Regions from separate parts of the Lysinibacillus sp. FSL M8-0337 genome, predicted to be linked through region 2. Evidence: a T-box and tRNA genes for the amino acid it is inferred to sense, from the RefSeq annotation. Region 2 holds a T-box; the other regions hold tRNA genes.
The links. A T-box is a leader RNA that pairs with one kind of tRNA and senses whether it is charged. The one in region 2 lies ahead of leuS (leucine--tRNA ligase), so its partner is inferred to be a tRNA-Leu.
Positions count from the first base shown of each region.

Region 1: it encodes a tRNA-Leu, which carries the amino acid that the T-box ahead of leuS (leucine--tRNA ligase) is inferred to sense. The anticodon was not compared.
Region 3: it encodes a tRNA-Leu, which carries the amino acid that the T-box ahead of leuS (leucine--tRNA ligase) is inferred to sense. The anticodon was not compared.

Region 1 is NZ_CP151996.1:4,101,002-4,108,849, reverse strand. It holds gene MKY08_RS19985 (Tex family protein) at 1-1,825, shown strand, start outside; gene MKY08_RS19980 (SprT family protein) at 1,889-2,350, shown strand; tRNA gene MKY08_RS19975 (tRNA-Asn) at 2,443-2,519, shown strand; tRNA gene MKY08_RS19970 (tRNA-Glu) at 2,521-2,592, shown strand; tRNA gene MKY08_RS19965 (tRNA-Asp) at 2,620-2,695, shown strand; tRNA gene MKY08_RS19960 (tRNA-Gln) at 2,701-2,775, shown strand; tRNA gene MKY08_RS19955 (tRNA-Lys) at 2,791-2,863, shown strand; tRNA gene MKY08_RS19950 (tRNA-Leu) at 2,933-3,018, shown strand; tRNA gene MKY08_RS19945 (tRNA-Arg) at 3,043-3,119, shown strand; tRNA gene MKY08_RS19940 (tRNA-Gly) at 3,138-3,211, shown strand; rRNA gene MKY08_RS19935 (16S ribosomal RNA) at 3,426-4,977, shown strand; rRNA gene MKY08_RS19930 (23S ribosomal RNA) at 5,159-7,848, shown strand, end outside.
Region 2 is NZ_CP151996.1:3,455,403-3,463,250, reverse strand. It holds gene sulP (sulfate permease) at 1-900, shown strand, start outside; gene MKY08_RS16685 (transposase) at 952-1,536, opposite strand; T-box leader at 1,788-2,007, shown strand; gene leuS (leucine--tRNA ligase) at 2,099-4,516, shown strand; gene MKY08_RS16675 (sigma-70 family RNA polymerase sigma factor) at 5,018-5,539, shown strand; gene MKY08_RS16670 (hypothetical protein) at 5,526-6,464, shown strand; gene MKY08_RS16665 (TRAP transporter large permease subunit) at 6,520-7,788, opposite strand; gene MKY08_RS16660 (TRAP transporter small permease) at 7,769-7,848, opposite strand, start outside.
Region 3 is NZ_CP151996.1:115,524-123,371, reverse strand. It holds rRNA gene MKY08_RS00605 (23S ribosomal RNA) at 1-1,745, opposite strand, end outside; tRNA gene MKY08_RS00600 (tRNA-Ala) at 1,963-2,038, opposite strand; tRNA gene MKY08_RS00595 (tRNA-Ile) at 2,052-2,128, opposite strand; rRNA gene MKY08_RS00590 (16S ribosomal RNA) at 2,225-3,776, opposite strand; tRNA gene MKY08_RS00585 (tRNA-Ala) at 3,919-3,994, opposite strand; tRNA gene MKY08_RS00580 (tRNA-Pro) at 4,015-4,091, opposite strand; tRNA gene MKY08_RS00575 (tRNA-Arg) at 4,101-4,177, opposite strand; tRNA gene MKY08_RS00570 (tRNA-Leu) at 4,191-4,279, opposite strand; tRNA gene MKY08_RS00565 (tRNA-Gly) at 4,285-4,359, opposite strand; tRNA gene MKY08_RS00560 (tRNA-Leu) at 4,408-4,492, opposite strand; tRNA gene MKY08_RS00555 (tRNA-Lys) at 4,515-4,590, opposite strand; tRNA gene MKY08_RS00550 (tRNA-Thr) at 4,597-4,672, opposite strand; tRNA gene MKY08_RS00545 (tRNA-Val) at 4,676-4,751, opposite strand; rRNA gene rrf (5S ribosomal RNA) at 4,762-4,877, opposite strand; rRNA gene MKY08_RS00535 (23S ribosomal RNA) at 4,994-7,848, opposite strand, start outside.

The DNA.
Region 1 (7,848 bases), 650 kb from region 2:
CGCAAAGGAAAAAGGATTGGAGCCTCTAGCTGATCTACTACTAGAGTATCGTAGTGAAGCGTTAGTCCAATTAGCCCAAGATTTTGTTGATATAGAGAATGTTGCAACAGTGGAAGATGCAATTGCTGGAGCACGTGACATTTTAGCAGAGCGCTTTGCTGATGATGCAAGTATACGGCAGAAAATCCGTACTTTTTCTTGGAAAGAGGGCATACTGACTACCGCTTTAAAAAATGCGGAACTAGATGAAAAAAAGGTTTTTGAAATGTATTACGAATATGAAGAGCCTGTTAACCGCATTGTTCCTCATCGTATTTTAGCTGTAAATCGTGGGGAGAAGGAGGATGTCATAAAGGTTGCTATCCAAGTACCGATAGATCGAGTACTGATGATTATGTGGAAAGAGTGGATACCAGCAACAGGTTTCTCACCTGCCATTGCAGAGGTGAAACTTGCAATAGAGGATTCCTACAAACGATTAATTCAACCATCGATTGAGAGAGAGTTACGTAATGAATTAACGGAAAAAGCAGAGGCGCAAGCGATTCATATTTTCTCGGAAAATCTCCGCAATCTTTTACTACAGCCACCTTTAAAAGGTAAGTATGTACTAGGAGTGGATCCTGCCTATCGTACGGGTTGTAAATTAGCTGTTGTTGATGAGACGGGTAAAATGCTAGAAGTTACGGCGATTTACCCACATCCACCAAAGCCAGATGTAGCAAAATCAAAAGCAGTTGTGAAAGAGATTTTAGCGAAATATCCTATTACAATCATTGCGATTGGTAATGGGACAGCCTCACGCGAAACTGAGCAATTTATTGCCGATGTTTTAAGTGAAGTGAACACAGATGTAGCTTATGTTATTGTCAACGAAGCCGGTGCATCCGTTTATTCGGCGTCGGAGGTTGCGCGTGCTGAGTTTCCTGATTTGCAAGTAGAGCAACGGAGCGCGGTGTCAATTGCACGACGTTTGCAGGACCCATTGTCGGAATTAGTGAAAATTGAGCCAAAGGCAGTAGGTGTTGGACAATATCAGCATGATGTTTCTCAAAAGAAATTATCAGAGTCATTAACATTTATAGTAGAAACAGCGGTCAATCAAGTCGGTGTCGATGTCAATACAGCATCAGCCTCTTTATTGCAATATGTTTCAGGGCTATCGAAAACCGTTGCCGAAAACATTGTAAAAGTACGAGAAGAGAATGGGCAATTCACAACTCGTGCGCAATTGAAGAAAATTCCACGCCTTGGTGCAAAAACGTACGAGCAAGCAATAGGGTTTTTACGTGTACCTGAAGCGAAAAATCCATTTGATGCGACAGGTATTCACCCAGAAAGCTACAATATTGCAGAGCAAATTTTAGAAGCGGCCCACATAAATAAAAAAGAACTAGGAACACAAAAAGCAGAGGAAGCAATTGCAGCTCTTAATGTTCAAGCGTTAAGTGAAAAGCTAGGGATTGGCGTTGTTACTGTTCAGGATATTGTAGATACTTTAATGAAACCAAGTCGTGACCCGCGTGATGCTTTCCCACAACCATTACTTAAAACGGATGTTTTAAAAATGGAAGATTTACAAGTAGGAATGGAATTACAAGGTACTGTACGGAATGTCGTCGATTTTGGTGCATTCGTTGATATTGGTGTAAAACAAGATGGGCTTGTGCATATTTCCAAGTTGCAAAAAAAACGTATTAAGCATCCATTAGAGGTTGTGGCATTAGGTGATATTGTCACAGTATGGGTGGAACAAATAGAAGTAAACAAAGGCCGTATTTCATTAACGATGCTTCCTCCAGAAAAACAAATGGTTGAAGTGTAATAATTTCTTGCCACACTGTCTATACTGCGCAGTGTGGTATTCTTATTGTTAGAGGTGATGAAATTGAACAATGAGGAACTGCAACAGCTTGTAAGTCGAATTTCATTAGAAAGTTTTCATAAACCCTTTATGCATCGTGCATACTTTAATCCAAGGCTGCGTACAACAGGTGGGCGTTATCTTTTGCAATCCCACCATATTGAAATCAATCCAAAGGCGTTTGAAATGTATGGTGTTAGAGAGGTAGAGGGGATCATTCTTCATGAATTATGTCATTACCACTTACACCTTGAAGGAAAGGGCTATCAACATCGAGATAAAGATTTTCGAGAGTTGTTAAAAAAAGTGAATGCCCCTCGATTTTGTTCAGCGTTGCAAATACCTAAATCTCATAGCAAAAAACAGCGCCCTCACTATACATATGAATGTATACAATGTCACCAAAGGTATGTTAGAAAAATTAGATTCAATGTGAACAGATACTGTTGTGGCAAGTGTTCAGGGCAATTAATGATAGTTGAGTAAAAAAACTTTTTAAAAAAGGGTTGACGTTTATTCAGCTAATCCCTATAATAGTAAAAGTCGACAAGATAAAGCCGACAACACAATATGATTATTCCGAAGTAGCTCAGTTGGTAGTAGCACCTGACTGTTAATCAGGTTGTCGCAGGTTCGAGTCCTGCCTTCGGAGCCATGGCCCCTTGGTCAAGCGGTTAAGACACCGCCCTTTCACGGCGGTAACACGGGTTCGAATCCCGTAGGGGTCATTTTCATAAATAGATAATTGTAACATTGGTCCCGTGGTGTAGCGGTTAACATGCCTGCCTGTCACGCAGGAGATCGCCGGTTCGATCCCGGTCGGGACCGCCACTTATTGGGGTATAGCCAAGCGGTAAGGCAACGGATTTTGATTCCGTCATGCCTAGGTTCGAATCCTAGTACCCCAGCCATTCATTTCTTAATATGAGCCATTAGCTCAGTTGGTAGAGCATCTGACTTTTAATCAGAGGGTCGAAGGTTCGAGTCCTTCATGGCTCATCTTTTTTAAGAAAAAGGTTGAAAATTCGAATTATCATTGTATAATAAGAAGGTTCCTATTTTTTGAATGCGGTCGTGGCGGAACGGCAGACGCGCTAGGTTGAGGGCCTAGTGGGGGCAACCCCGTGGAGGTTCAAGTCCTCTCGGCCGCACCAAGTCAGTTCAGTTATTTAACACATGCGCCCGTAGCTCAATTGGATAGAGCGTCTGACTACGGATCAGAAGGTTGTGGGTTCGACTCCTGCCGGGCGCGCCATAATACATTTTAATAATTGCGGGTGTAGTTTAATGGTAAAACCTCAGCCTTCCAAGCTGATGTCGTGAGTTCGATTCTCATCACCCGCTCCAAAAAAAACATTTTAAAAAAAGGGTTGACATCATTAACGAAAGATGTTAAGATATAAAAGTTGCTGAAACAAACGGTAACAAAATGAACCTTGAAAACTGAACAAGCAAAACGTAATCAATATAGTTTTTACTAGCTAACTTTGTTAGTGAACGAAACAAAATTTTGGACATCAAAATTGATGCCAGCAAAACAATTTGAGCTAATCAAATTTCTTTTATGGAGAGTTTGATCCTGGCTCAGGACGAACGCTGGCGGCGTGCCTAATACATGCAAGTCGAGCGAACAGAGAAGGAGCTTGCTCCTTTGACGTTAGCGGCGGACGGGTGAGTAACACGTGGGCAACCTACCTTATAGTTTGGGATAACTCCGGGAAACCGGGGCTAATACCGAATAATCTATTGTTCCTCATGGGACAATACTGAAAGACGGTTTCGGCTGTCGCTATAGGATGGGCCCGCGGCGCATTAGCTAGTTGGTGAGGTAACGGCTCACCAAGGCGACGATGCGTAGCCGACCTGAGAGGGTGATCGGCCACACTGGGACTGAGACACGGCCCAGACTCCTACGGGAGGCAGCAGTAGGGAATCTTCCACAATGGGCGAAAGCCTGATGGAGCAACGCCGCGTGAGTGAAGAAGGATTTCGGTTCGTAAAACTCTGTTGTAAGGGAAGAACAAGTACAGTAGTAACTGGCTGTACCTTGACGGTACCTTATTAGAAAGCCACGGCTAACTACGTGCCAGCAGCCGCGGTAATACGTAGGTGGCAAGCGTTGTCCGGAATTATTGGGCGTAAAGCGCGCGCAGGTGGTTTCTTAAGTCTGATGTGAAAGCCCACGGCTCAACCGTGGAGGGTCATTGGAAACTGGGAGACTTGAGTGCAGAAGAGGATAGTGGAATTCCAAGTGTAGCGGTGAAATGCGTAGAGATTTGGAGGAACACCAGTGGCGAAGGCGACTATCTGGTCTGTAACTGACACTGAGGCGCGAAAGCGTGGGGAGCAAACAGGATTAGATACCCTGGTAGTCCACGCCGTAAACGATGAGTGCTAAGTGTTAGGGGGTTTCCGCCCCTTAGTGCTGCAGCTAACGCATTAAGCACTCCGCCTGGGGAGTACGGTCGCAAGACTGAAACTCAAAGGAATTGACGGGGGCCCGCACAAGCGGTGGAGCATGTGGTTTAATTCGAAGCAACGCGAAGAACCTTACCAGGTCTTGACATCCCGTTGACCACTGTAGAGATATGGTTTTCCCTTCGGGGACAACGGTGACAGGTGGTGCATGGTTGTCGTCAGCTCGTGTCGTGAGATGTTGGGTTAAGTCCCGCAACGAGCGCAACCCTTGATCTTAGTTGCCATCATTTAGTTGGGCACTCTAAGGTGACTGCCGGTGACAAACCGGAGGAAGGTGGGGATGACGTCAAATCATCATGCCCCTTATGACCTGGGCTACACACGTGCTACAATGGACGATACAAACGGTTGCCAACTCGCGAGAGGGAGCTAATCCGATAAAGTCGTTCTCAGTTCGGATTGTAGGCTGCAACTCGCCTACATGAAGCCGGAATCGCTAGTAATCGCGGATCAGCATGCCGCGGTGAATACGTTCCCGGGCCTTGTACACACCGCCCGTCACACCACGAGAGTTTGTAACACCCGAAGTCGGTGAGGTAACCTTTTGGAGCCAGCCGCCGAAGGTGGGATAGATGATTGGGGTGAAGTCGTAACAAGGTAGCCGTATCGGAAGGTGCGGCTGGATCACCTCCTTTCTAAGGATATTTTCGGAATACAAACCTTGGGTTTGTAAGATTACGTTTTGCGTTCAGTTTTGAAGGTTCATCATTACGATGAAATACTTCAAAACTTGTTCTTTGAAAACTGGATAAAACGACATTGAAATTGTAACAAACACATTTATTTTTTAAATTAAGTTTTTAGGCTTAATAACTAGGTTAAGTTATTAAGGGCGCACGGCGAATGCCTTGGCACTAGGAGCCGAAGAAGGACGGCACTAACACCGATATGCTTCGGGGAGCTGTAAGTGAGCTTTGATCCGGAGATTTCCGAATGGGGGAACCCACTACGTTTAATCGCGTAGTATCTTGACGTGAATACATAGCGTCTTGAAGGCAGACCCAGGGAACTGAAACATCTAAGTACCTGGAGGAAGAGAAAGAAAAATCGATTCCCTGAGTAGCGGCGAGCGAAACGGGAAGAGCCCAAACCAAGAGGCTTGCCTCTTGGGGTTGTAGGACACTCTATACGGAGTTACAAAGGAATGAGTTAGATGAAGCGACTTGGAAAGGTCCGCCAGAGCAGGTAAAAGCCCTGTAGTCGAAAGTTCATTCCCTCCAGAGTGGATCCTGAGTACGGCGGAACACGTGAAATTCCGTCGGAATCCGGGAGGACCATCTCCCAAGGCTAAATACTACCTAGTGACCGATAGTGAACCAGTACCGTGAGGGAAAGGTGAAAAGCACCCCGGGAGGGGAGTGAAAGAGATCCTGAAACCGTGTGCCTACAAGTAGTTAGAGCCCGTTAATGGGTGATAGCGTGCCTTTTGTAGAATGAACCGGCGAGTTACGATTACGTGCGAGGTTAAGCTTTAGAAGGCGGAGCCGCAGCGAAAGCGAGTCTGAATAGGGCGAATTAGTACGTGGTCGTAGACCCGAAACCAGGTGATCTACCCATGTCCAGGGTGAAGGTGAGGTAACACTTACTGGAGGCCCGAACCCACGCACGTTGAAAAGTGCGGGGATGAGGTGTGGGTAGCGGAGAAATTCCAATCGAACTTGGAGATAGCTGGTTCTCTCCGAAATAGCTTTAGGGCTAGCCTCGTGATGAGAATACTGGAGGTAGAGCACTGTTTGGACTAGGGGGCCATCCCGGTTTACCGAATTCAGACAAACTCCGAATGCCAGATATTTATACACGGGAGTCAGACTGCGAGTGATAAGATCCGTAGTCAAAAGGGAAACAGCCCAGACCACCAGCTAAGGTCCCAAAGTAATCGTTAAGTGGAAAAGGATGTGGCGTTGCACAGACAACCAGGATGTTGGCTTAGAAGCAGCCATCATTTAAAGAGTGCGTAATAGCTCACTGGTCGAGTGACGCTGCGCCGAAAATGTATCGGGGCTAAACGATTCACCGAAGCTGTGGATTGACATCTACGATGTCAGTGGTAGGAGAGCGTTCTAAGTGCGTTGAAGTCAGACCGGAAGGACTGGTGGAGCGCTTAGAAGTGAGAATGCCGGTATGAGTAGCGAAAGACGGGTGAGAATCCCGTCCACCGTATGACTAAGGTTTCCTGAGGAAGGCTCGTCCGCTCAGGGTTAGTCGGGACCTAAGCCGAGGCCGATAGGCGTAGGCGATGGACAACAGGTTGATATTCCTGTACCACCTCCTCACCGTTTGAGAAATGGGGGGACGCAGTAGGATAGGGTAAGCGCGCCGTTGGTTGTGCGCGTCCAAGCAGTAAGGCGTGTGTGTAGGCAAATCCGCACACTGTAACGTTGAGCTGTGATGGCGAGTCCGTATGGACGAAGTTCCTGATTTCACACTGCCAAGAAAAGCCTCTATCGAGGTGAGAGGTGCCCGTACCGCAAACCGACACAGGTAGTCGAGGAGAGAATCCTAAGGTGTGCGAGAGAACTCTCGTTAAGGAACTCGGCAAAATGACCCCGTAACTTCGGGAGAAGGGGTGCTCTTGAGCGTGCAAGCGCATGAGAGCCGCAGTGAATAGGCCCAGGCGACTGTTTAGCAAAAACACAGGTCTCTGCAAAACCGTAAGGTGACGTATAGGGGCTGACGCCTGCCCGGTGCTGGAAGGTTAAGAGGAGTGGTTAGCGCAAGCGAAGCTGCGAATTGAAGCCCCAGTAAACGGCGGCCGTAACTATAACGGTCCTAAGGTAGCGAAATTCCTTGTCGGGTAAGTTCCGACCCGCACGAAAGGCGTAACGATCTGGGCACTGTCTCAACGAGAGACTCGGTGAAATTATAGTACCTGTGAAGATGCAGGTTACCCGCGACAGGACGGAAAGACCCCGTGGAGCTTTACTGTAGCCTGATATTGAATTTTGGTACAACTTGTACAGGATAGGTAGGAGCCAGAGATCTCGGAGCGCCAGCTTCGAAGGAGGCGTCGGTGGGATACTACCCTGGTTGTATTGAAATTCTAACCCATGCCCCTTAGCGGGGCAGGAGACAGTGTCAGGCGGACAGTTTGACTGGGGCGGTCGCCTCCTAAAAGGTAACGGAGGCGCCCAAAGGTTCCCTCAGAATGGTTGGAAATCATTCGTAGAGTGTAAAGGCACAAGGGAGCTTGACTGCGAGACCTACAAGTCGAGCAGGGTCGAAAGACGGGCTTAGTGATCCGGTGGTTCCGCATGGAAGGGCCATCGCTCAACGGATAAAAGCTACCCCGGGGATAACAGGCTTATCTCCCCCAAGAGTCCACATCGACGGGGAGGTTTGGCACCTCGATGTCGGCTCATCGCATCCTGGGGCTGTAGTCGGTCCCAAGGGTTGGGCTGTTCGCCCATTAAAGCGGTACGCGAGCTGGGTTCAGAACGTCGTGAGACAGTTCGGTCCCTATCCGTCGTGGGCGTAGGAAATTTGAGAGGAGCTGTCCTTAGTACGAG
Region 2 (7,848 bases):
GAGCTTGTAGGACAGGGTATAGCGAATATTATTACACCTTTATTCGGAGGGATTCCTGCTACTGGGGCGATTGCACGTACGGCAACCAATATTAAAACGGGTGCTGCAACACCAATGTCAGGTATTATTCATGGTGTTTTTGTATTAGTCACGTTATTGTTATTAGCGCCCTTTGCTTCGCATATTCCGTTAGCAAGTATGGCACCAGTACTAATGGTCGTTGCGTGGAATATGAGTGAACAAAAACATTTTGCTCATATTGTAAAAGCGAAATCTGGAGATTCACTTGTATTAATCATTACATTTTTGCTTACCGTTTTCGCCAGCCTAACGATTGCTGTTGAAGTCGGTCTTGGCTTAGCCATTGTGTTGTTTGCTAAACGAATGAGTGAGAAGTTGGTGGTAGATAAAGTATTACCAGACCATACAAAAAAGAATGGAAAGGTACAACCTTATGTTGTCAATCAAAAGCATGATTGCCCACAAATTAGTATTTATACGATTGAGGGTCCACTGTTTTTTGGTGCAGCGCAAACGTTTGAAGAGACATTACTGCATTCTATGCAAGAGCAACCAAGCGTCCTGATTTTACGTATGGGGAAAGTGCCATTTATGGACTCCACAGGTGAGTCTTATTTTAGCAATATTGTGGAGAACTTTACAAAGCGTGGTGGCAAGGTCTTCGTCACGGGTATACAAGAGGACTTAAAAGCAGCGCTAATGCGTAATGGACTATATGCTCAAATTGGACAAGATCATTTTTTTGAACATACAGGAGAAGCTATAAATAGAGCATTGACACATTTAGATATGAATAAATGCCTTGGTTGTAAACATTTCGCCTTCCATGAATGCGCTGACTTTTCGAGTGACAGGCACGGAAAAGATTCTGACAATTGATAGTTTTTGAAGAGTGAAGCTCCACACGATGGATTGTCGTGTGGAGCTTTTCTATAGGGGTGCTACATTAAATGATTTGCCTTCATGTTCCTCGCAATACTGACAATAGGATAGTGAGTGAGCTTGTGAGGTTTGAAGTAAATAACTTTTGAGAATACTTGTATCAAAGAATGGGTAGTTTGAAGATATATCATGCTTGTAGAAATAATACGAGCTATAAGGGTAGTCCTCCATCTTGGCAACCATAGGGGGAGACGTTGAGATGGGATTGCGGTGAATATAGCGACTAACACTAAGCATGTCGAGTTGTGAGGGAACAAGGTCTGCAAAATATCGACTTTCGTAAAGATGACCGCAATAGTGATATTTCTTTTTAAAGTAATTGCTGTAGCGCCAATTTACATTGGCCATCACTTTGCCTAGTGGTACTTTGGGTGAACGAATCAGCAGGTGATAGTGGTTAGACATAACGCAATAGGTAACAATCTTAAACGAATATTTATGATAAGCATATTGCAATACACGAAAGAAAGCATCGTAATCTGCAACATTGTGAAATATAGTTTGACGATTATTACCGCGCACTACTACATGATGATAATGATCTGGGGACCAAAGCCGTTTTTTTCTTGGCACACGCTATTGCCTCCTTTAGCTTTTTTCTTTAGCATAAAAAAGCATGTAAAGAACGTCAATTAGACGGGAGTTACGAAAGTAATGACTATTTTTATTTTTCATCTGCATAGAAGGTTGAAATGAAAAATTGTTGGTGAAAATAATCATAAAAAATTTTTTTTAATAATTGTGTGGAAATTGTGTGCGTGTCAGGCACCATAAAAAGATGCTTGTGCTTTTTAGAACTTTCCATTAGAATAAATGCAATACATGTAAAGACATTGATGAGGAATAGTAAATTTGTGGTTCTTTTTAGAGAGCTAGCGGTTGGTGGAAGCTAGTAAGGATGCAAGTTGAACTCGCCTGCTGAGTCTGCATACGTAATATGTAATTGTTACGTTTGCCGTTATTTCCGCGTTAAGGAAGCTTGAGCCGAGTGTAATCACTAATTTGGGTGGTACCGCGGGAGTTAAGAATACTCTCGTCCCTTTCTGACAAAGGAAGGGGCGAGTTTTTTTATTTTTTAAATATTTTGTCAATTCTTACGATAAGTGGTACTGCACATATATAAGGAGGAAAAATAATGAGCTTTAATCATCAACAAGTTGAAAAAAAGTGGCAACAGTATTGGGATGTCAACAAAACATTCAAAACAGAAAATGAAACGGATAAACCGAAATTTTATGCGCTTGATATGTTCCCGTACCCATCAGGAGCGGGACTTCACGTAGGGCATCCAGAAGGATATACAGCAACAGATATCCTTTCACGTTTCAAACGTATGCAAGGCTTTAATGTTCTACATCCGATGGGATGGGATGCCTTCGGATTACCTGCAGAGCAATATGCACTTGATACTGGGAATGACCCAGCAGAATTTACAGCAAAAAATATTGCAACATTTAAACGTCAAATTCAAGAGTTAGGCTTTAGCTATGATTGGGATCGTGAAATTAACACAACAGATCCAGAATACTACAAATGGACGCAATGGATTTTCATTCAATTATATAAAAAGGGCTTAGCTTATGTAGATGAAGTGGCGGTAAACTGGTGCCCAGCTTTAGGTACAGTGCTAGCGAATGAAGAAGTGATTGATGGAAAGTCTGAACGTGGCGGACATCCAGTAGAACGTCGTCCAATGAAACAATGGATGCTTAAAATTACAGCGTATGCGGATCGTTTAATTGACGATTTAGAAGATGTAGATTGGCCAGAATCTATTAAAGACATGCAACGTAATTGGATTGGCCGTTCAGAGGGTGCAGAAGTAACATTTAGCATTGAAGGATCGGACAAAAACTTTACGGTATTTACAACACGCCCTGATACACTATTCGGTGCAACATATACAGTGCTTGCGCCAGAGCACAAACTAGTGGCTGAAATTACAACAGCTGAACAACAAGCTGCTGTCGATGCATATCTTGAAAAAGTAAAAATGAAATCAGACTTAGAGCGTACAGATTTAGCCAAAGAAAAAACAGGCGTATTTACAGGCGCTTATGCGGTAAATCCGATTAACGGCAAAAAAGTACCGATTTGGATTGCTGATTATGTGTTAGCTACTTACGGAACTGGTGCGATTATGGCTGTTCCTGCGCATGACGAACGTGATTATGAATTTGCTAAAGAGTTTGGTTTAGACATCGTTGCTGTGCTTGAAGGTGGCGATATTGACAAAGAAGCATTTACAGGTGACGGTCAACACATTAACTCTGATTTCCTTGATGGTTTAAATAAAGCAGATGGTATTGCTAAGGCGATTGAATGGTTAGAGGAAAAAGGTGTAGGGGAGAAAAAGATATCTTATCGTCTTCGTGACTGGTTATTCTCTCGTCAACGTTATTGGGGTGAGCCAATCCCAATGATCCATTGGGAAGATGGTACAACAACTCCAGTGCCAGAAGCAGAGTTACCATTAATGCTTCCAAAAACGGATAATATTCGTCCATCTGGCACAGGGGAATCACCATTAGCGAATATTACGGATTGGGTAAATGTTGTAGACCCTGAAACAGGCAAAAAAGGTCGTCGTGAAACCAATACAATGCCACAATGGGCAGGTTCTAGCTGGTACTTCCTACGTTATATTGACCCTAACAACAAAGAAGCGATTGCTGATCCAGAGTTGCTAAAACGTTGGTTACCAGTTGATATTTATATTGGTGGAGCAGAGCATGCAGTATTGCATTTACTATACGCGCGCTTCTGGCATAAAGTACTATACGATTTAGGGATAGTGCACACAAAAGAGCCATTCCAAAAATTATTTAACCAAGGTATGATTCTTGGTGAAGGTAATGAAAAAATGTCTAAATCAAAAGGCAATGTCGTGAACCCTGATGAAATCATAGAGTCACACGGTGCAGATACACTACGACTTTATGAAATGTTCATGGGTCCATTAGAGGCTTCAGTTGCATGGTCTACTAATGGTTTGGACGGAGCTCGTCGTTTCTTAGACCGCATCTGGCGTTTGTTTGTCAACGAAGAAGAAGGTACGCTATCAGCGAAAGTTCAAACTTCAGATGATACGTTTTTAGAAAAATCATATCACCAAACAGTGAAAAAAGTGACAGAAGACTATGAAGGTATTCGCTTCAATACTGCTATTTCACAAATGATGGTATTTATTAATGACTGCTACAAAGCAGAAGTACTTCCAACAGCCTATGCTGAAGGATTTGTGAAAATGCTAGCACCAATCGCTCCGCATATTGCTGAAGAGCTATGGCAACTATTAGGTCATGAAAATACATTATCTTATGAAGAATGGCCAACGTATGATGAGTCTAAGCTAGTGGACGATGAAGTGGAAGTTGCTGTTCAAGTGGCAGGTAAAGTACGTGCAAAAATTATCGTAGCAAAAGATGCTTCAAAAGAAGAAATTGAAAAAGTAGCATTAGCCGATGAAAAAGTACAAGAATATATGGCGGGCAAAGACTTGGTGAAAATTATTGTCATCCCAGGAAAGCTTGTTAATATTGTTGTTAAATAATTAAACAAAGAGCCGTGAAATACGTTGTAATAAGCGTACTTCACGGCTTTTTTTATAAATGCCGTTGGGAATAGGAACATTACATGCATTGGATGAACGATGGATGGATAGAGGGATTGAGCGGAAAGGAAGCGAACAGCAACCTGCTAACAATGTAATGGGAAGAAAAGATGGCAGGGGTTCAACCTATGATAGATGCTACATCGAATGTAGCCCAATTATGAAGTACTAGCATCAGCGCCAACAGATAAATCATATAGAGCGGAAAATATGGCACAAGCATGCAACCCAAAATGGCAATGTTTATAAGTTAACGTCAGTTATGGACGAAATAGAAAACAGCTCTAAGCAAATTAAAATGTAAGAAATAGGGACGATTCTAAAGTTTTAAAACGATGCTAACGAAAAAAGTGTCCAAAACAAGGGCACTTTTTTTGTTAAAGTGAAACCAACTTTAAAAATTTTACGACTATAGGATGAATGAATAAAGGAGGGGCTCTAGTGAGTGAGCATTTAACAGCCATTATGGAAGAGCACGGCGAGTATTGCCTTCGTGTGGCCTATTTATATGTACGAGACTGGTCGATTGCAGAAGAAATCGTACAGGATGTATTTCTGGCCTACTATTTGCAACAGCATCGCTTTGAACAAAGAGCTTCGCTTAAAACTTATTTAGTAAAAATTACAGTACATAAAAGTCATGATTATTTAAGAAGCTGGAAAAATAAACGCCATCAATTACTTAGTAAATTTCATTTTGGTATTAGTAAAAGAACGCCAGAAAGCGATGTCATTAAAGCGGCGGAACGAGTTACATTGCAAGCGGCATTATTTGAGTTACCTATTACTTATCGGGAAGTATTGATTCTTTATTATTATCAGGAATTAAAAGTACGTGAAATTGCAGATGTACTAGGTAATACAGAAAATACAGTGAAAACTAGGTTGCGTAGAGCAAGACAACTGTTACAAAGCAAGCTCGAACGAAGTGATTGGGAGGTGCTAGACGATGACATCTTTTAAAAAGAAGCTGAATGAGGAAATAGGTGAAACACCACGTTTTACGAAAGGATTACAGGAGCGCATTGTGCACCAAGCCACACAACAACAGTACAAACAAAATAGCAAATGGCAATATCCTACAATAATTGTAGGGATAATGGTGACGCTGCTTTTTTTGATTGCGAGTGGGCCATGGCAGCAAACGGAATATGTACAGCATGCCTCAATTGTTGAACTAGCGCAAAATGAAGAAATACAGCAGCTGTCCATTGCACAAAATTGGTATGAAGATTCATTTAAAGCGGGAAGAACAGGTTGGGTAATAGGGCAACAAGAGTACGCAAAAGGGACTGAGACAAAGCTGATTGAGAACATGCTTCAAAAGGCAGTGGTAAGCCAAAAATCAGAGGAGTATTACTTGATTAATAATTTATGGATAGAATTTAGTAATGGGCAAGTGGTAAAGCTCCAGATGTTTAAAAGTAATGAACAATTTGCCTTTCTCGATATAAAAACCAATAAGTTTTATGAGGTCAATGATGGGGAGGCTGTATCTGCATTTACAGACTTTAATTTTAAGAAATTGGACTTTAACTTTTTGGTCTTTCTCGTATGGATTGGTTTCATTTGGCTAGGGGCTTGGGTAGCGGAGAGAGCCGTTCGCTGGAAATTCCATATTTCAAAAGAGCCGAAGTATGTAAGTGACAATCATAAGAAAGTCGTATATCTTAATAAGTTCATCAATGTTATTGTTCTATGTATATTTAACTTAAAATCATGGATTATATTTATTGCTGCTGACTTTGTGCTTATTTTAGTTATATTGTTACCTAATTTAGCAATCGAATATTATTTTGGAAGACATGAAAAAAGACATTACGTAGCATTAACAACTACAACTTATACCTCTATTATATTTATCGCTTTCCTTATTTGGATTTTTTAAGTGTCAGGCACCGAAACAAATTCGAAAATTCAGAATCGTTTGGGTGCCTGGCACGTTATTTCATTTGTTCTGGTAGCCAAAGTGATATTTGTGGAAGAATGATAACGAGTGCTAAGAACACAATCATTAAAATAATAAAAGGAATAACGCCTTTAACTACTTCTCCGAGTTTTTCCTTTGCAATACCACTTACTACAAAGAGATTTAGACCGACAGGAGGTGTAATCATACCAAGCTCCATATTGATTGTCATAATAATCGCAAAGTGAATAAGGTTGATATCAAAATGAACAAGGATTGGTAGCAAGATTGGTAGCGTTATGAGAATAATGGATACTGCTTCTAAGAACATCCCCATGATAAAGAATAAAATATTGACGATAATCATGAAAATCCATTTGTTCAAGTCACTTTCCGCAATCCAAGCACCAACTTGTTGAGGAACTTGTGCGTTCGTTAAATATAAACCGAATAAAGATGCAGCACCGATAATTAAGAAAATCATCGCTGTAATATTAATAGACTCAACTAATACTTCACGGAAGTCTTTTAACTTCATTTCACGGTAGATAAATAGTGACACGACCAATCCGTAAAATACTGCAATCACAGCCGATTCAGTAGGTGTGACAACACCAGAATAAATCGTTCCTAAAATTAAAAATGGTAAGAAGCCACCCCAAATGGCTTTCAATGATTTACGCCAGCGTTCTTCCCAAGATGCCGGTTCATCGCCTTTAAACCCATTGCGTTTTGCATAGAAGATAGCAGCAACGATTAAAATACCCGTTAAAGCAAGACCTGGAATAACCCCAGCCATAAATAATTCACCGATAGATTGCTCGGAAGTTATACCATAAATGATTAAAGGAACACTTGGAGGAATTAAGATGCCTAGCGTACCACCGGCTGCTACAAGACCCATAGAGTAACGCTTTTTATAGCCAGCTGAAATCATGGCAGGAATCATAATGGAACCGATAGCAGCAGCAGTAGCAGGGGAAGAACCTGAAATCGCTGCGAATATCGCACAGGCAACAATGGTTACGACTGCGAGACCGCCAGGGAGATGTCCAATCCAAGCGCGTAATGCTTCTATTAAATACTTAGAAATGCCCCCACGTGCCATCAGTACGCCAGCAAGAACGAATCCCGGAATAGCCATCATCGGGAATGAATCGAGAGCTGTGAAAATACGCTGTGGAATCATATTCATATTAAAATCAATTTGGAAGAACACTAAAATCGTTGAAAGCGCTAAGCTCACTGCGACAGGTACACGTAAAAATAATAAAATAAAGAAACTAAGTAAGAGGATTAGCATATTCTTCGTCCTTTCCTCTTAAAATATTGACTAATCTTTCTACAAATCGTAGTAAAAATA
Region 3 (7,848 bases), 1.2 Mb from region 2:
CTCCCGAAGTTACGGGGTCATTTTGCCGAGTTCCTTAACGAGAGTTCTCTCGCACACCTTAGGATTCTCTCCTCGACTACCTGTGTCGGTTTGCGGTACGGGCACCTCTCACCTCGATAGAGGCTTTTCTTGGCAGTGTGAAATCAGGAACTTCGTCCATACGGACTCGCCATCACAGCTCAACGTTACAGTGTGCGGATTTGCCTACACACACGCCTTACTGCTTGGACGCGCACAACCAACGGCGCGCTTACCCTATCCTACTGCGTCCCCCCATTTCTCAAACGGTGAGGAGGTGGTACAGGAATATCAACCTGTTGTCCATCGCCTACGCCTATCGGCCTCGGCTTAGGTCCCGACTAACCCTGAGCGGACGAGCCTTCCTCAGGAAACCTTAGTCATACGGTGGACGGGATTCTCACCCGTCTTTCGCTACTCATACCGGCATTCTCACTTCTAAGCGCTCCACCAGTCCTTCCGGTCTGACTTCAACGCACTTAGAACGCTCTCCTACCACTGACATCGTAGATGTCAATCCACAGCTTCGGTGAATCGTTTAGCCCCGATACATTTTCGGCGCAGCGTCACTCGACCAGTGAGCTATTACGCACTCTTTAAATGATGGCTGCTTCTAAGCCAACATCCTGGTTGTCTGTGCAACGCCACATCCTTTTCCACTTAACGATTACTTTGGGACCTTAGCTGGTGGTCTGGGCTGTTTCCCTTTTGACTACGGATCTTATCACTCGCAGTCTGACTCCCGTGTATAAATATCTGGCATTCGGAGTTTGTCTGAATTCGGTAAACCGGGATGGCCCCCTAGTCCAAACAGTGCTCTACCTCCAGTATTCTCATCACGAGGCTAGCCCTAAAGCTATTTCGGAGAGAACCAGCTATCTCCAAGTTCGATTGGAATTTCTCCGCTACCCACACCTCATCCCCGCACTTTTCAACGTGCGTGGGTTCGGGCCTCCAGTAAGTGTTACCTCACCTTCACCCTGGACATGGGTAGATCACCTGGTTTCGGGTCTACGACCACGTACTAATTCGCCCTATTCAGACTCGCTTTCGCTGCGGCTCCGCCTTCTAAAGCTTAACCTCGCACGTAATCGTAACTCGCCGGTTCATTCTACAAAAGGCACGCTATCACCCATTAACGGGCTCTAACTACTTGTAGGCACACGGTTTCAGGATCTCTTTCACTCCCCTCCCGGGGTGCTTTTCACCTTTCCCTCACGGTACTGGTTCACTATCGGTCACTAGGTAGTATTTAGCCTTGGGAGATGGTCCTCCCGGATTCCGACGGAATTTCACGTGTTCCGCCGTACTCAGGATCCACTCTGGAGGGAATGAACTTTCGACTACAGGGCTTTTACCTGCTCTGGCGGACCTTTCCAAGTCGCTTCATCTAACTCATTCCTTTGTAACTCCGTATAGAGTGTCCTACAACCCCAAGAGGCAAGCCTCTTGGTTTGGGCTCTTCCCGTTTCGCTCGCCGCTACTCAGGGAATCGATTTTTCTTTCTCTTCCTCCAGGTACTTAGATGTTTCAGTTCCCTGGGTCTGCCTTCAAGACGCTATGTATTCACGTCAAGATACTACGCGATTAAACGTAGTGGGTTCCCCCATTCGGAAATCTCCGGATCAAAGCTCACTTACAGCTCCCCGAAGCATATCGGTGTTAGTGCCGTCCTTCTTCGGCTCCTAGTGCCAAGGCATTCGCCGTGCGCCCTTAATAACTTAACCTGCAGCTTCCGATATACATCGTAATCCAGCGTCAGCTTCATTCGTTCGGTCAGTCACGTACAGAGGTACGCTCCTTCTCTCACTCAATCGCTTCCTTGTCTTACTCGTATCTCGAAACCTTCATTTGTTATTAAGCCTATAAAAAACTTAAAAAAATAAATGTGTTTGTTACAATTTCAATGTCGTTTTATCCAGTTTTCAAAGAACAAATAAAAATTGGTGGAGCCTAGCGGGATCGAACCGCTGACCTCCTGCGTGCAAGGCAGGCGCTCTCCCAGCTGAGCTAAGGCCCCAAGAGGTTATATATGGTGGGCCTAAATGGACTCGAACCATCGACCTCACGCTTATCAGGCGTGCGCTCTAACCAGCTGAGCTATAGGCCCTCTTGGAAGTTTTATAAAGTTAGTTATAAACCTTCAAAACTGAACGCAAAACGTAATCTTACAAACCCAAGGTTTGTATTCCGAAAATATCCTTAGAAAGGAGGTGATCCAGCCGCACCTTCCGATACGGCTACCTTGTTACGACTTCACCCCAATCATCTATCCCACCTTCGGCGGCTGGCTCCAAAAGGTTACCTCACCGACTTCGGGTGTTACAAACTCTCGTGGTGTGACGGGCGGTGTGTACAAGGCCCGGGAACGTATTCACCGCGGCATGCTGATCCGCGATTACTAGCGATTCCGGCTTCATGTAGGCGAGTTGCAGCCTACAATCCGAACTGAGAACGACTTTATCGGATTAGCTCCCTCTCGCGAGTTGGCAACCGTTTGTATCGTCCATTGTAGCACGTGTGTAGCCCAGGTCATAAGGGGCATGATGATTTGACGTCATCCCCACCTTCCTCCGGTTTGTCACCGGCAGTCACCTTAGAGTGCCCAACTAAATGATGGCAACTAAGATCAAGGGTTGCGCTCGTTGCGGGACTTAACCCAACATCTCACGACACGAGCTGACGACAACCATGCACCACCTGTCACCGTTGTCCCCGAAGGGAAAACCATATCTCTACAGTGGTCAACGGGATGTCAAGACCTGGTAAGGTTCTTCGCGTTGCTTCGAATTAAACCACATGCTCCACCGCTTGTGCGGGCCCCCGTCAATTCCTTTGAGTTTCAGTCTTGCGACCGTACTCCCCAGGCGGAGTGCTTAATGCGTTAGCTGCAGCACTAAGGGGCGGAAACCCCCTAACACTTAGCACTCATCGTTTACGGCGTGGACTACCAGGGTATCTAATCCTGTTTGCTCCCCACGCTTTCGCGCCTCAGTGTCAGTTACAGACCAGATAGTCGCCTTCGCCACTGGTGTTCCTCCAAATCTCTACGCATTTCACCGCTACACTTGGAATTCCACTATCCTCTTCTGCACTCAAGTCTCCCAGTTTCCAATGACCCTCCACGGTTGAGCCGTGGGCTTTCACATCAGACTTAAGAAACCACCTGCGCGCGCTTTACGCCCAATAATTCCGGACAACGCTTGCCACCTACGTATTACCGCGGCTGCTGGCACGTAGTTAGCCGTGGCTTTCTAATAAGGTACCGTCAAGGTACAGCCAGTTACTACTGTACTTGTTCTTCCCTTACAACAGAGTTTTACGAACCGAAATCCTTCTTCACTCACGCGGCGTTGCTCCATCAGGCTTTCGCCCATTGTGGAAGATTCCCTACTGCTGCCTCCCGTAGGAGTCTGGGCCGTGTCTCAGTCCCAGTGTGGCCGATCACCCTCTCAGGTCGGCTACGCATCGTCGCCTTGGTGAGCCGTTACCTCACCAACTAGCTAATGCGCCGCGGGCCCATCCTATAGCGACAGCCGAAACCGTCTTTCAGTATTGTCCCATGAGGAACAATAGATTATTCGGTATTAGCCCCGGTTTCCCGGAGTTATCCCAAACTATAAGGTAGGTTGCCCACGTGTTACTCACCCGTCCGCCGCTAACGTCGAAGGAGCAAGCTCCTTCTCTGTTCGCTCGACTTGCATGTATTAGGCACGCCGCCAGCGTTCGTCCTGAGCCAGGATCAAACTCTCCATAAAAGAAATTTGATTAGCTCAAATTGTTTTGCTGGCATCAATTTTGATGTCCAAAATTTTGTTTCGTTCACTAACGAAGTTAGCTAGTAAAAACTATATTGATTACGTTTTGCTTGTTCAGTTTTCAAGGTTCATTTACATTAATTGGTGGAGCCTAGCGGGATCGAACCGCTGACCTCCTGCGTGCAAGGCAGGCGCTCTCCCAGCTGAGCTAAGGCCCCATAAATTGTATTTTAGGAAATGGTCGGGAAGACAGGATTCGAACCTGCGACCCCTTGGTCCCAAACCAAGTGCTCTACCAAGCTGAGCTACTTCCCGTTTATTTATTGGCGCGCCCGGCAGGAGTCGAACCCACAACCTTCTGATCCGTAGTCAGACGCTCTATCCAATTGAGCTACGGGCGCTAAATATTAAAAATGGTGCCGAGGGCCGGAATCGAACCGGCACGGTAGTCACCTACCGCAGGATTTTAAGTCCTGTGCGTCTGCCAGTTCCGCCACCCCGGCACATTTGGAGCGGAAGACGAGGTTCGAACTCGCGACCCCCACCTTGGCAAGGTGGTGTTCTACCACTGAACTACTTCCGCATGTGCATAAGATTATTTATCCTGGCAATTATTATTTTAATATATAAATGGTGCGGGTGAAGGGAGTCGAACCCCCACGCCTTGCGGCGCTAGATCCTAAGTCTAGTGCGTCTGCCAATTCCGCCACACCCGCATATTATTGTTGGCAATTAAAATGGTGAGCCATGAAGGACTCGAACCTTCGACCCTCTGATTAAAAGTCAGATGCTCTACCAACTGAGCTAATGGCTCAAAAAATGGTGCCGGCTATAGGAATCGAACCCACGACCTACTGATTACAAGTCAGTTGCTCTACCTGCTGAGCTAAACCGGCATATGGTGGAGGATGACGGGCTCGAACCGCCGACCCTCTGCTTGTAAGGCAGATGCTCTCCCAGCTGAGCTAATCCTCCTGGGTATTATGCCTAGCGACGTCCTACTCTCACAGGGGGAAGCCCCCAACTACCATCGGCGCTAAAGAGCTTAACTTCCGTGTTCGGTATGGGAACGGGTGTGACCTCTTTGCCATCATCACTAGACTATTTAAAAGACAAGATTCATTATAACATAAAATATTATAATTACAAGCTTTTTTTAAAAACTTACTTGTTCTTTCAAAACTGGATAAACGGTGCATTGAATGTTTCAAACTTTTTTGGTTAAGTCCTCGATCGATTAGTATTCGTCAGCTCCATGTGTCACCACACTTCCACCTCGAACCTATCTACCTCATCGTCTTTGAGGGATCTTACTTACTTGCGTAATGGGAAATCTCATCTTGAGGGGGGCTTCATGCTTAGATGCTTTCAGCACTTATCCCGTCCACACATAGCTACCCAGCGATGCCTTTGGCAAGACAACTGGTACACCAGCGGTGTGTCCATCCCGGTCCTCTCGTACTAAGGACAGCTCCTCTCAAATTTCCTACGCCCACGACGGATAGGGACCGAACTGTCTCACGACGTTCTGAACCCAGCTCGCGTACCGCTTTAATGGGCGAACAGCCCAACCCTTGGGACCGACTACAGCCCCAGGATGCGATGAGCCGACATCGAGGTGCCAAACCTCCCCGTCGATGTGGACTCTTGGGGGAGATAAGCCTGTTATCCCCGGGGTAGCTTTTATCCGTTGAGCGATGGCCCTTCCATGCGGAACCACCGGATCACTAAGCCCGTCTTTCGACCCTGCTCGACTTGTAGGTCTCGCAGTCAAGCTCCCTTGTGCCTTTACACTCTACGAATGATTTCCAACCATTCTGAGGGAACCTTTGGGCGCCTCCGTTACCTTTTAGGAGGCGACCGCCCCAGTCAAACTGTCCGCCTGACACTGTCTCCTGCCCCGCTAAGGGGCATGGGTTAGAATTTCAATACAACCAGGGTAGTATCCCACCGACGCCTCCTTCGAAGCTGGCGCTCCGAGATCTCTGGCTCCTACCTATCCTGTACAAGTTGTACCAAAATTCAATATCAGGCTACAGTAAAGCTCCACGGGGTCTTTCCGTCCTGTCGCGGGTAACCTGCATCTTCACAGGTACTATAATTTCACCGAGTCTCTCGTTGAGACAGTGCCCAGATCGTTACGCCTTTCGTGCGGGTCGGAACTTACCCGACAAGGAATTTCGCTACCTTAGGACCGTTATAGTTACGGCCGCCGTTTACTGGGGCTTCAATTCGCAGCTTCGCTTGCGCTAACCACTCCTCTTAACCTTCCAGCACCGGGCAGGCGTCAGCCCCTATACGTCACCTTACGGTTTTGCAGAGACCTGTGTTTTTGCTAAACAGTCGCCTGGGCCTATTCACTGCGGCTCTCATGCGCTTGCACGCTCAAGAGCACCCCTTCTCCCGAAGTTACGGGGTCATTTTGCCGAGTTCCTTAACGAGAGTTCTCTCGCACACCTTAGGATTCTCTCCTCGACTACCTGTGTCGGTTTGCGGTACGGGCACCTCTCACCTCGATAGAGGCTTTTCTTGGCAGTGTGAAATCAGGAACTTCGTCCATACGGACTCGCCATCACAGCTCAACGTTACAGTGTGCGGATTTGCCTACACACACGCCTTACTGCTTGGACGCGCACAACCAACGGCGCGCTTACCCTATCCTACTGCGTCCCCCCATTTCTCAAACGGTGAGGAGGTGGTACAGGAATATCAACCTGTTGTCCATCGCCTACGCCTATCGGCCTCGGCTTAGGTCCCGACTAACCCTGAGCGGACGAGCCTTCCTCAGGAAACCTTAGTCATACGGTGGACGGGATTCTCACCCGTCTTTCGCTACTCATACCGGCATTCTCACTTCTAAGCGCTCCACCAGTCCTTCCGGTCTGACTTCAACGCACTTAGAACGCTCTCCTACCACTGACATCGTAGATGTCAATCCACAGCTTCGGTGAATCGTTTAGCCCCGATACATTTTCGGCGCAGCGTCACTCGACCAGTGAGCTATTACGCACTCTTTAAATGATGGCTGCTTCTAAGCCAACATCCTGGTTGTCTGTGCAACGCCACATCCTTTTCCACTTAACGATTACTTTGGGACCTTAGCTGGTGGTCTGGGCTGTTTCCCTTTTGACTACGGATCTTATCACTCGCAGTCTGACTCCCGTGTATAAATATCTGGCATTCGGAGTTTGTCTGAATTCGGTAAACCGGGATGGCCCCCTAGTCCAAACAGTGCTCTACCTCCAGTATTCTCATCACGAGGCTAGCCCTAAAGCTATTTCGGAGAGAACCAGCTATCTCCAAGTTCGATTGGAATTTCTCCGCTACCCACACCTCATCCCCGCACTTTTCAACGTGCGTGGGTTCGGGCCTCCAGTAAGTGTTACCTCACCTTCACCCTGGACATGGGTAGATCACCTGGTTTCGGGTCTACGACCACGTACTAATTCGCCCTATTCAGACTCGCTTTCGCTGCGGCTCCGCCTTCTAAAGCTTAACCTCGCACGTAATCGTAACTCGCCGGTTCATTCTACAAAAGGCACGCTATCACCCATTAACGGGCTCTAACTACTTGTAGGCACACGGTTTCAGGATCTCTTTCACTCCCCTCCCGGGGTGCTTTTCACCTTTCCCTCACGGTACTGGTTCACTATCGGTCACTAGGTAGTATTTAGCCTTGGGAGATGGTCCTCCCGGATTCCGACGGAATTTCACGTGTTCCGCCGTACTCAGGATCCACTCTGGAGGGAATGAACTTTCGACTACAGGGCTTTTACCTGCTCTGGCGGACCTTTCCAAGTCGCTTCATCTAACTCATTCCTTTGTAACTCCGTATAGAGTGTCCTACAACCCCAAGAGGCAAGCCTCTTGGTTTGGGCTCTTCCCGTTTCGCTCGCCGCTACTCAGGGAATCGATTTTTCTTTCTCTTCCTCCAGGTACTTAGATGTTTCAGTTCCCTGGGTCTGCCTTCAAGACGCTATGTATTCACGTCAAGATACTACGCGATTAAACGTAGTGGGTTCCCCCATTCGGAAATCTCCGGATCAAAGCTCACTTACAGCTCCCCGAAGCA